One region of the Paraburkholderia pallida genome, then DNA from elsewhere that is predicted to be linked to it. Evidence: riboswitches for the same ligand, from Rfam matches in the RefSeq annotation. Region 1 holds a riboswitch; the other holds the start of a gene.
The links. A riboswitch is a leader RNA that binds a small molecule or an ion and turns the genes downstream of it on or off. The one in region 1 is predicted to bind thiamine pyrophosphate.

Region 1 (4,413 bases):
CGCCTCGCAGCCCGCGTCAAGCAGACGCCGGCCGATCACGAGGTCTTCGGTGCAATACGGCAGCACCTTGAAGCCGTCCTTCACGAGACGCGAGGCGGCTTCGATCAGGCCCACCGGGTCCGGCTGCAGCGTGTAGTCGTCGCCGATCAGCTCGAGCTTGATCCAGTCGGTCTCGAAGACTTCGCGCGCCATATGCGCGGTCGTCACCGCCTCGTTCACGGTGAGGCAGCCCGCCGTGTTCGGCAGGAAGGGCACGCCGTGGCGCTTGAGCAAGTCGAAGAAGCCGGCAACGGCGGTGCCGTCGTTCATCTGGCGGCGCAGCGCGACGGTGATCATGCCGGGGCGCGCGGCCTCCATCGAATCGGAGAGCGCTTGCAGCGACGGATAGCGCGACGTGCCGAGCAGCACGCGGCTCGAGAAAGTTTCGCCGTAGAGCGTGAGAGCGTCGGCGGTCTGGATGGTAGTCATGGCGTGAATCCTGGGCGGGTGGCGTCGGACGGGCGGCGCGCGGTAGCTAAAGCCGCAACTGGAGCAGCGATAAAAGCGTGCTGATCGCGCGCGATCAGCCGCCGGCCACCGGGCTGACGACGTCGAGGCGGTCACCCGCCGAAAGCGTGCGCGCACCGTGCTGGGTGCGCGTCACGAAATCGCCGTTCACGGCGACGGCAAACGGCGGACGCGCACCGAATGCGGCAAGCGCATCGGCAACGGTCGCGCCTTCGGGCAGCGTGAGCGGCTTCTGGTTGATCTGAATATCCATGGCAATTCGTCTGACTACGTTGTTTCCGGCAAGGCGCAATGGATGCGCCTCATCTTCTGTTTGCGGTGTCGCGCTCGCGGGCCAACAGTAACGACCGGCCCTCGAATGCACTCGAGCCTCTTCAAGGCATGTCAAGCGGGCTCATGCGCGCCCTGCGTGTCGCGAGCGTGCAGCATCGACGCCCAGCGCGATTCGCCACGCAGCGACTCGAAGGCGTCGGCATCGTTAAGCCGGCCAGCCAGCAGCGCCTGGGCGACGCGCACCGCTTCGTCGGCCACGGCGGGCGCGATCATGAAGCCGTGGCGATAGAGCCCGTTCACGCGCAAGGTGTCACCGTCACCCCGGCCGCCGTCCCAGATGAGCGCGGGACGATGGTCGGGCAGCGTCGGTCGGCACTGCGAATTGAGCTCGAGAATCCGTGCCTCGCCGAACGCCGGATGCACGGCGAACGCCGCGCTCAGCAATTCGAGCGCCGAGCGCACGCTCACGGGCGAGCAGTCCTCGCCCTCGATCTCGGTCGCGCCGATCACATAGAGATCGTCCTGTTTCGGCGCGATATAGAGCGGATAGCGCGGGTGCAGCAGGCGCACGGGCCGTGTGAGGCCGATGCCCGGCGCGTGCACGCGCGCCACTTCTCCGCGAATGCCGCGCAGCGCCGGCAGCGCAGGCTTGGCACCAAGCCCCCGGCAGTCGATCGTCACGCGTGCGCGCGGCAGGCTCGCTTCGTCCACGCTCGTGTGCCAGTGCGTTTCCACGCCGCGCTGCGCGAGGCCCGCGGCCAGCGCCGCCAGCGCCTGACGGTTGTCGAGCTGCCCTTCGCCGCCCAGCAGCCAGCCGCGCGCGAAGCGCCCGGCGAGCGCCGGCTCGGCGGCGTCCAGCTGCGCGCCCTGCAGGGTCGTGAAATTCGCATCGGCAAGCTCGCGCGGCGCGTTCGCGCGCACGCGGCGCTCGAACAGGGGCGCCTCGGTGCGGTCGGCGTGATGCCAGACCACGAGCGTGCCGTTGCGCTGGAAAAACACGGGTTCGGGCAGCTCGGCGAGAATGCGCGGCCAGGTGTCGAGCGAGGCGACGCCCAGCTCGGTGATCAATAGCTCGGCGACGGCGGCTTCGGCGAGCGGCGCGAGCATGGCTGCCGCGATCCAGGCGGCCGACTCCCCGCCTTCGGGCCCGCCGCGCTCGTAGAGCGCCACGCGATGCCCCGCGCCCGCGAGGCGCCACGCAACGAGGCGTCCGCATAGGCCACCGCCAAGCACTGCGAAATCAGGCACTGCTGACGAGGCGCGCGCGGGCGTCTGGCCGCCGGTCGAAACCGGGGAATGATCAGAACAAGGTGCAGAAGAGGCGGTCATCGTATCCCTTTCGTACGGCAACTAGCATGCGTACCCAAGGACGAAACCGGCTGGCAAGGCCGGCCGTGCAAACAACGCGAAGCGCAAAAACGATATGCGCAGCACGTGCTGCCCGGCGGGAATCTGGACGCCTGAACGAATTCAGTCGAATCGACTGATCAATGGCGCGAGCAAGACTTTCCGGAAACTTCCCGCGCCGGTATTACCCGGATCGGGTGCGAAGGGTCTCTCTCAGCCTCACTGCGGCATGTCAGGCATACCGGTGAAGCACCCCTGTTTCGTCAGCGGTCATTAGACCACAAAAGGCGCGCGCGCCGCAAACGCGGCCGGGTGGCAGGCGTTTGTGCTCTGGCACAATGCCCAAACCGGTGCGAAACGCCCAGTTCGCGCGAGCGGTGAGACAATGTCGAACCCCACACGCAGCCGTCGCGAGACCGCGCGCAAGGCGACCGGAAGCCACGCGCGCCATTAAGACTCGCTTAAGCGGTTCGGGACACAATCGCAGCGCCAGGGCGCCGCGTACGGCGGGTATCGTCTATTCCGGCCGCGGGCCGGCACAACATCAGGACGCACATGACCAACCTCACTCCCCGCGCCACGCCGGATCAGAACGAGCATCACAAGATCACGGCCTGGAGTCTGATCAAGCCCTACTGGGTGTCCGAGGAACGCTGGTTCGCCTGGGGTCTGCTCGCCGCGATCATCGCGATGAACCTCGCCGTCGTGTGGATCAACGTGCGGCTCAACAGCTGGAACGCGGACTTCTACAACGCCCTGCAAAACAAGGACGTCAAACAGTTTCCGCATCTGCTGGTGATCTTCACCGTGCTCGCGTTCGGATTCATCATCCTCGCGGTGTACGGACGGTATCTGCGCCAGATGCTCGGCTTTCGCTGGCGCCAGTGGCTCACCACGCGCTTCCTGAACGACTGGCTCGGCCAGGGCGCGTTCTACCGCATCGAGCGCGACCGTCTCGCCGACAACCCCGACCAGCGGATCAGCGACGACCTGCAATCGTTCGCCACCACCACGCTCTCGCTCACGCTCGACCTGCTCTCGACGGTCGTCACGCTGGTCTCGTTCATCACGATCCTCTGGTCGCTCGCGGGCGCGCTCACCTTCGCGCTCGGCAGCACGCCCATCACGATTCCGGGCTACATGGTCTGGGCCGCCGCGCTCTACGCCGTTTTCGGCTCGCTCGTGATCCAGAAGGTCGGCCACCCGCTCGTGTCGATCAACTACCAGCAACAGAAAGTGGAGGCGGACTTCCGCTTCGGCCTCATCCGCCTGCGCGAGAACGCCGAGCCGATCGCCCTCTACGACGGCATGGAAACCGAGCGCAACAACGCGCAAGGCCTGTTCGCGCACATAAAGGACAACTGGTGGCGCGTGATGAAGTACACGAAGCGCCTCACCTTCGTGTTGAGCTTCTACGGCCAGATCGCCATCATTTTTCCGATCGTCGTCGCCGCGCCGCGCTACTTCGCGGGCGCCTTCTCCTTCGGCGTGCTGATGCAGATCTCGCAGGCGTTCGGCACCGTGAGCGACTCGTTCTCGTGGTTCATCAACAGTTACTCCACCCTCGTCGAATGGCGCGCCACGGTCAACCGTCTGCGCGAATTCGTGCGCGTGGTGCACTCGCCGCGCCTGAAAGAAAGCATCTCGCCCGCGACCGAGCACGGCGGCATCAACCTGCATTTCGTCGACGCGGGCGAGCTCACCACCGAGCATCTGAAGCTCGCGCTGCCCAACGGCACGCCGCTCTCCGAAGTGCGCAACATCGCCATCAAGCCCGGCTCGCGCTGGCTCGTGCGCGGCCCGTCGGGCGCGGGCAAGAGCACGCTGATCCGCGCGCTCGCGGGCCTCTGGCCGTTCGGCGAGGGCTCGATCGACGCCCCCGTGGACGCGCGCATGATGTTCATCCCGCAGCAGAGCTATCTGCCGATCGGCACGCTCAAGGCCGCGCTCACCTACCCTTCGCCCGCCGGCGACTATAGCGACGAAGACTGCCGCGAGGCGCTGCGCGCCTGTCGCCTGGAAGACTATGTGGGGCGCCTGCACGAGTCGGCGCACTGGACGCGCGTGCTCTCGCCGGGCGAGCAGCAGCGGCTTGCGGGCGCACGCGTGCTGCTGCACAAGCCCGATTACCTGTTCCTCGACGAAGCGACCAGCGCGCTCGACCCCGACAACGAAAGCCGTCTGTACAAGGTCTTCATGGAGCGCCTGCCGAAGGCGGCGATCGTGAGCGTGGCGCACCGCGAGTCGCTCGCGGCCTACCATCACGAGACACTCGAAATCGAGCGC
Region 2 (4,413 bases), 1.7 Mb from region 1:
TCAGGGCCTCGTCGTCGCTCACGCCCTGTTTCGCCGCGAAGTCGCGCACGTCCTGCGTGATCTTCATCGAGCAGAAGTGCGGGCCGCACATCGAGCAGAAGTGCGCGACCTTCGCGGAGTCCTTCGGCAGCGTTTCGTCGTGGAACTCGCGTGCCTTGTCCGGATCGAGGCCGATGTTGAACTGGTCTTCCCAGCGGAACTCGAAGCGCGCCTTCGAGAGCGCGTTGTCGCGCACCTGCGCGCCCGGATGGCCCTTCGCGAGATCGGCCGCGTGGGCCGCGAGCTTGTACGTGATGATGCCTTCCTTCACGTCGTCCTTGTTCGGCAGGCCCAGGTGTTCCTTCGGCGTGACGTAGCAGAGCATCGCCGTGCCGAACCAGCCGATCATCGCGGCGCCAATGCCCGAGGTGATGTGGTCATAGCCCGGTGCAATATCCGTGGTGAGCGGCCCGAGCGTGTAGAAGGGCGCTTCGTCGCACCATTCCAGTTGCAGGTCCATGTTCTCCTTGATGAGCTGCATCGGCACGTGGCCCGGACCTTCGATCATGACCTGCACGTCGTGCTTCCACGCGATCTGCGTGAGCTCGCCCAGCGTCTTCAGTTCGCCGAGCTGCGCTTCGTCGTTGGCGTCGTAGATCGAGCCCGGACGCAGGCCGTCGCCGAGCGAGAAGCTCACGTCATAGGCCTTCATGATTTCGCAGATCTCTTCGAAATGCTCGTAAATGAAGGACTCCTTGTGATGCGCGAGGCACCACTTGGCCATGATCGAGCCGCCGCGCGAGACGATGCCCGTCATGCGGTTGGCCGTGAGCGGCACGTATTGCAGGCGCACGCCGGCGTGAATCGTGAAGTAGTCCACACCCTGCTCGGCCTGCTCGATGAGCGTGTCGCGGAACATTTCCCACGTGAGGTCCTCGGCCTTGCCGTTGACCTTTTCGAGCGCCTGATAGATGGGCACCGTGCCGATCGGCACCGGCGAGTTGCGGATGATCCACTCGCGCGTTTCGTGAATGTGCTTGCCGGTCGACAGATCCATGACCGTGTCGCCGCCCCAGCGGATCGCCCACGTCATCTTGTCGACTTCTTCGCCGATCGAGGAGGTGACCGCCGAATTGCCGATGTTCGCGTTGATCTTCACGAGGAAATTGCGGCCGATGATCATCGGCTCGCTTTCCGGGTGATTGATGTTCGCGGGGATGATCGCGCGGCCGCGCGCGATTTCCTCGCGCACGAATTCAGGCGTGATCTCCTTGAGTGCGTCGGCGCCGAAAGCGGCAGCGCCGAACGCCTGGCCCGGGTGCTGGCGGCCCATCATCGCGGCGAGCTTCGCGCCGTTCGGGCCACTGTTCTTGAGGCTTTCGAGGTATTCGGCGCGGCGCTGGTTCTCGCGGATCGCGATGTATTCCATCTCGGGCGTGATGATGCCCTGGCGCGCGTAGTGCATCTGCGTGACGTTCTTGCCGGCCTTCGCGCGGCGCGGCGTGCGATGCAGGCCCGGGAAACGCAGCTCGGCCGTGGCCGGGTCGGCGGCGCGCTCGCGGCCGTAGTCGGAGGAGAGGCCGGGCAGCGCTTCGGTGTCGTCGCGCTTCTCGATCCAGCCTTGACGCAGCGCCGGCAGGCCCGCGCGAATGTCGATCTTCGCTTCAGGGTCGGTGTACGGACCCGAGGTGTCGTAGACGTAGATCGGCGGATTCTTCTCGCCGCCGAAGCCCGTGGGCGTATCCGATTGCGTGATCTCGCGCATCGGCACGCGGATGTCGGGCTGCGAACCGGTCACGTAGATCTTGCGGGAATTGGGCAGCGGCGCGATTGCGGCTTCGTCGACGTGCGCCGTGGCGGAAATGAACTTCGGATTCGCGTTCATGCGTCTCTCTCTCCATGCAAAGCAAAGTGGGAACAGCGGCTTAGCAGGAGACGAGACGGAACGTGGACGGACTTCGCTGTGATGGGGTGAGACGTGATGCGTGGCGAAGTCCGGACGCTTCCCTGCGCTGGCATTATCCAGATCAGGTTCAAAGGGTATTTCTCACCCACGTAATACGCGGCTTGAACATTCGTCTGAACGATTCGAAGCGGCGCATAACGCAGGACCCCCGCGTAAGCAGGCCAAACGATACACCGTGCTGCGACGATCTGGCAAGTGCTCCGGCGTGCGAAATGTGCCAGACGAGGTGGAGTCGCGCGACGCTTACAGCGTGAAATCGTCCGCGGCTTCGGGCTGAAACAGAATGCGGTCGATCTTGAAGGTCTCCACGGCGCCGCTCGGCGGCGTGAAGCGCACGGACTCGCCGCGCTTCGCGCCCAGCAACGCGAGGCCCGCGGGCGAAAAAACGTTCAGGCGGCCGGCGGCGAGGTTGGCGCTCACGGGATAGACCACGGTGAACGTGACGTTCTCGCCCGTGCGGGCGTTCACGAGCGTGACCTGCGAGTTCATGGTGACGACGTTGGACGCGACGTTGTGCGAGTCGACGATCTCTGCGCGTTCGAGCAGTTCGTCGAGCATGAGCTGGCGCGCGGGCGCGGCGCCTGGCTCGGCGGCGCATTTTTCGAGGCGGGCGAGATCGAGCTCGGTCAGATAGCGGATTTTCTTCGACATGGTGGTTCTCCTTACGATCCGGGATTGAAAAAGGTGGGGATCGGCCCGGAGCCCGACCGAACGGCTCCGGGAAGCGGAGGGTGGTTCAGTGTGGACGCCGGGCGGCGGCGAGCGGGGCTGGGGAGCCGGGGAGGGGGCGTCGGGCGGCAGCGCGCGCGTCCGGATACGCTCCCGCGCACGCCAGCGCGCCGCGCTGGGCGCGCGGCGGCAGGGAAGCGGCGAGGTGCACGGCAAGGTGCGTGAGCGGCGGATGCATGAAGACGGCAGAAATTGAAAGATTTTTGAAAGCAGCTAACATGCTAACACGGTCTCGTAAATGGTGGGCAACGGGTCAGCCATGCGCTTCGTTGCGCGCAAGCAGCGCGCCCGCGCATAAAGCACGCTCGCTGCGTCCGCAACCAGATGCCTTGTTGCATAATGCGTGGCGCCCCGTTCGGGCGTTTCGTGTCCTTCGTGCCCCTAAATCTGGGCACACCTCGCACTTTCTTTTTTCGTCGCTTCCATCATGCCGTTGCGCTTCATTCGTCCCGTCTCACGTCCGGCGGGATGTCCGCGGTTCGCCCTCAGTCTCTCCGCGGTGCAATGACGATGCCTCCCCGTTTGCCTTCCCGCTGGAGCGCCAGCCCCCTTGTACAAGGGCTGCTGCAGACGCTGATCCAGGCCGGCGCCCAATGCTGGCGCCTCGCGCGCAGTGTGCGGCTGCCGCAGTCGCGCGGCGGCCGTGTCGCGCTGTCGCTCGCGGTCGTCTACTTCGTGTGGGGCTCGACCTATCTCGGCGTGCACGTCGCGCTCGGCTCGTTTCCCCCGCTGTTGCTCTCGGGCCTGCGCAATCTGCTCGCGGGCATCGGGCTCTTCGTGTTCGCGATGCGCCGGCGTCCCGTCATGCCGACGCTCGCGCAGGTGCGTAACGCGGGCGTAGTGGGCACGATGCTGGTGGGCCTGTCGAGCGGCATGCTGGCCTACGGCATGCGCACGGTGGGTACGGGCACGGCGGCGGTGATGGTCGCGACCGTGCCGCTGTTCGCCACGCTCATCGCCGCCGCGGCTGGAAGGCGCGTCGCAAAGGGCGAATGGGCGGCGGTGGCGCTCGGGCTCGTCGGCATCGCGATTCTCAGCCACGGCGGGGGCGCGACCGGGACCGCGGGCGGCAGCCTCGCGATTCTCGGCGGCGCGCTCTTCTGGGCGATCGGCGCGCATCTCGCGGGGCGGCTCGAACTGCCCGCCGATCTCTTCATCGCGACAGCGCTGCAGATCGGCCTCGGCGGCGCGATCTCGACGCTGGTCGCCTGGATCACGGGCGAGCGCATGGGCACGCTGCATTTCCTGCCGTTTGTCGCGTTCGTCTATTTGATGCTGATCGGCACGATGGCCGCGTATGTCGCCTATGGCTATCTGATTCGCCACACGAGCCCGATCGTGGCGAGCAGCTGCATGTACGTGAACCCGGTGGTCGCGGTCATCCTGGGCGCGCTCACGCTCGGCGAGCCGATCACGCTCGGCACGATCGTTGCGACGGTGTTGATTCTCGGCAGCGTCGGGCTCTCGTTCGTGTTCGACGATCGGCGGCGCGCGTCCTGATCTCGCCGGATCATTCGGAGCGCGAAGCATTCGAAGTCGATGCCGGTGCGCTAATGAACAGCCGCGGCGCCAGCACGAGCGCCGGCGCCGCGCCTGCCGCGCCGTTACTTCGCCTGCTCGGCGCTGTTCGTGATGGCGTGGCCACCCGAGGACAGGTCTTCACCCGCGCCCGCGACGGTATTGCAGGCGGACAGCGCCGCAACCGACGCGGTGACGAGAAGCAAGGCAATCAGGCGTTT

Region 2: linked by a shared signal. The riboswitch ahead of thiC (phosphomethylpyrimidine synthase ThiC) and the one ahead of E1956_RS04615 (FAD-dependent oxidoreductase) in region 1 are both predicted to bind thiamine pyrophosphate.

Annotation. Positions count from the first base shown of each region.
Region 1 is NZ_CP038148.1:1,019,753-1,024,165, reverse strand. Features, by position in the region: gene E1956_RS04625 (thiazole synthase) at 1-468, opposite strand, end outside; gene thiS (sulfur carrier protein ThiS) at 563-760, opposite strand; gene E1956_RS04615 (FAD-dependent oxidoreductase) at 892-2,109, opposite strand; TPP riboswitch at 2,281-2,394, opposite strand; gene E1956_RS04610 (ABC transporter ATP-binding protein/permease) at 2,683-4,413, shown strand, end outside.
Region 2 is NZ_CP038148.1:2,761,882-2,766,294, reverse strand. Features, by position in the region: gene thiC (phosphomethylpyrimidine synthase ThiC) at 1-1,864, opposite strand, end outside; TPP riboswitch at 1,966-2,105, opposite strand; gene E1956_RS12540 (GreA/GreB family elongation factor) at 2,189-2,596, opposite strand; gene E1956_RS12535 (EamA family transporter) at 3,179-4,174, shown strand; gene E1956_RS12530 (entericidin A/B family lipoprotein) at 4,279-4,413, opposite strand, start outside.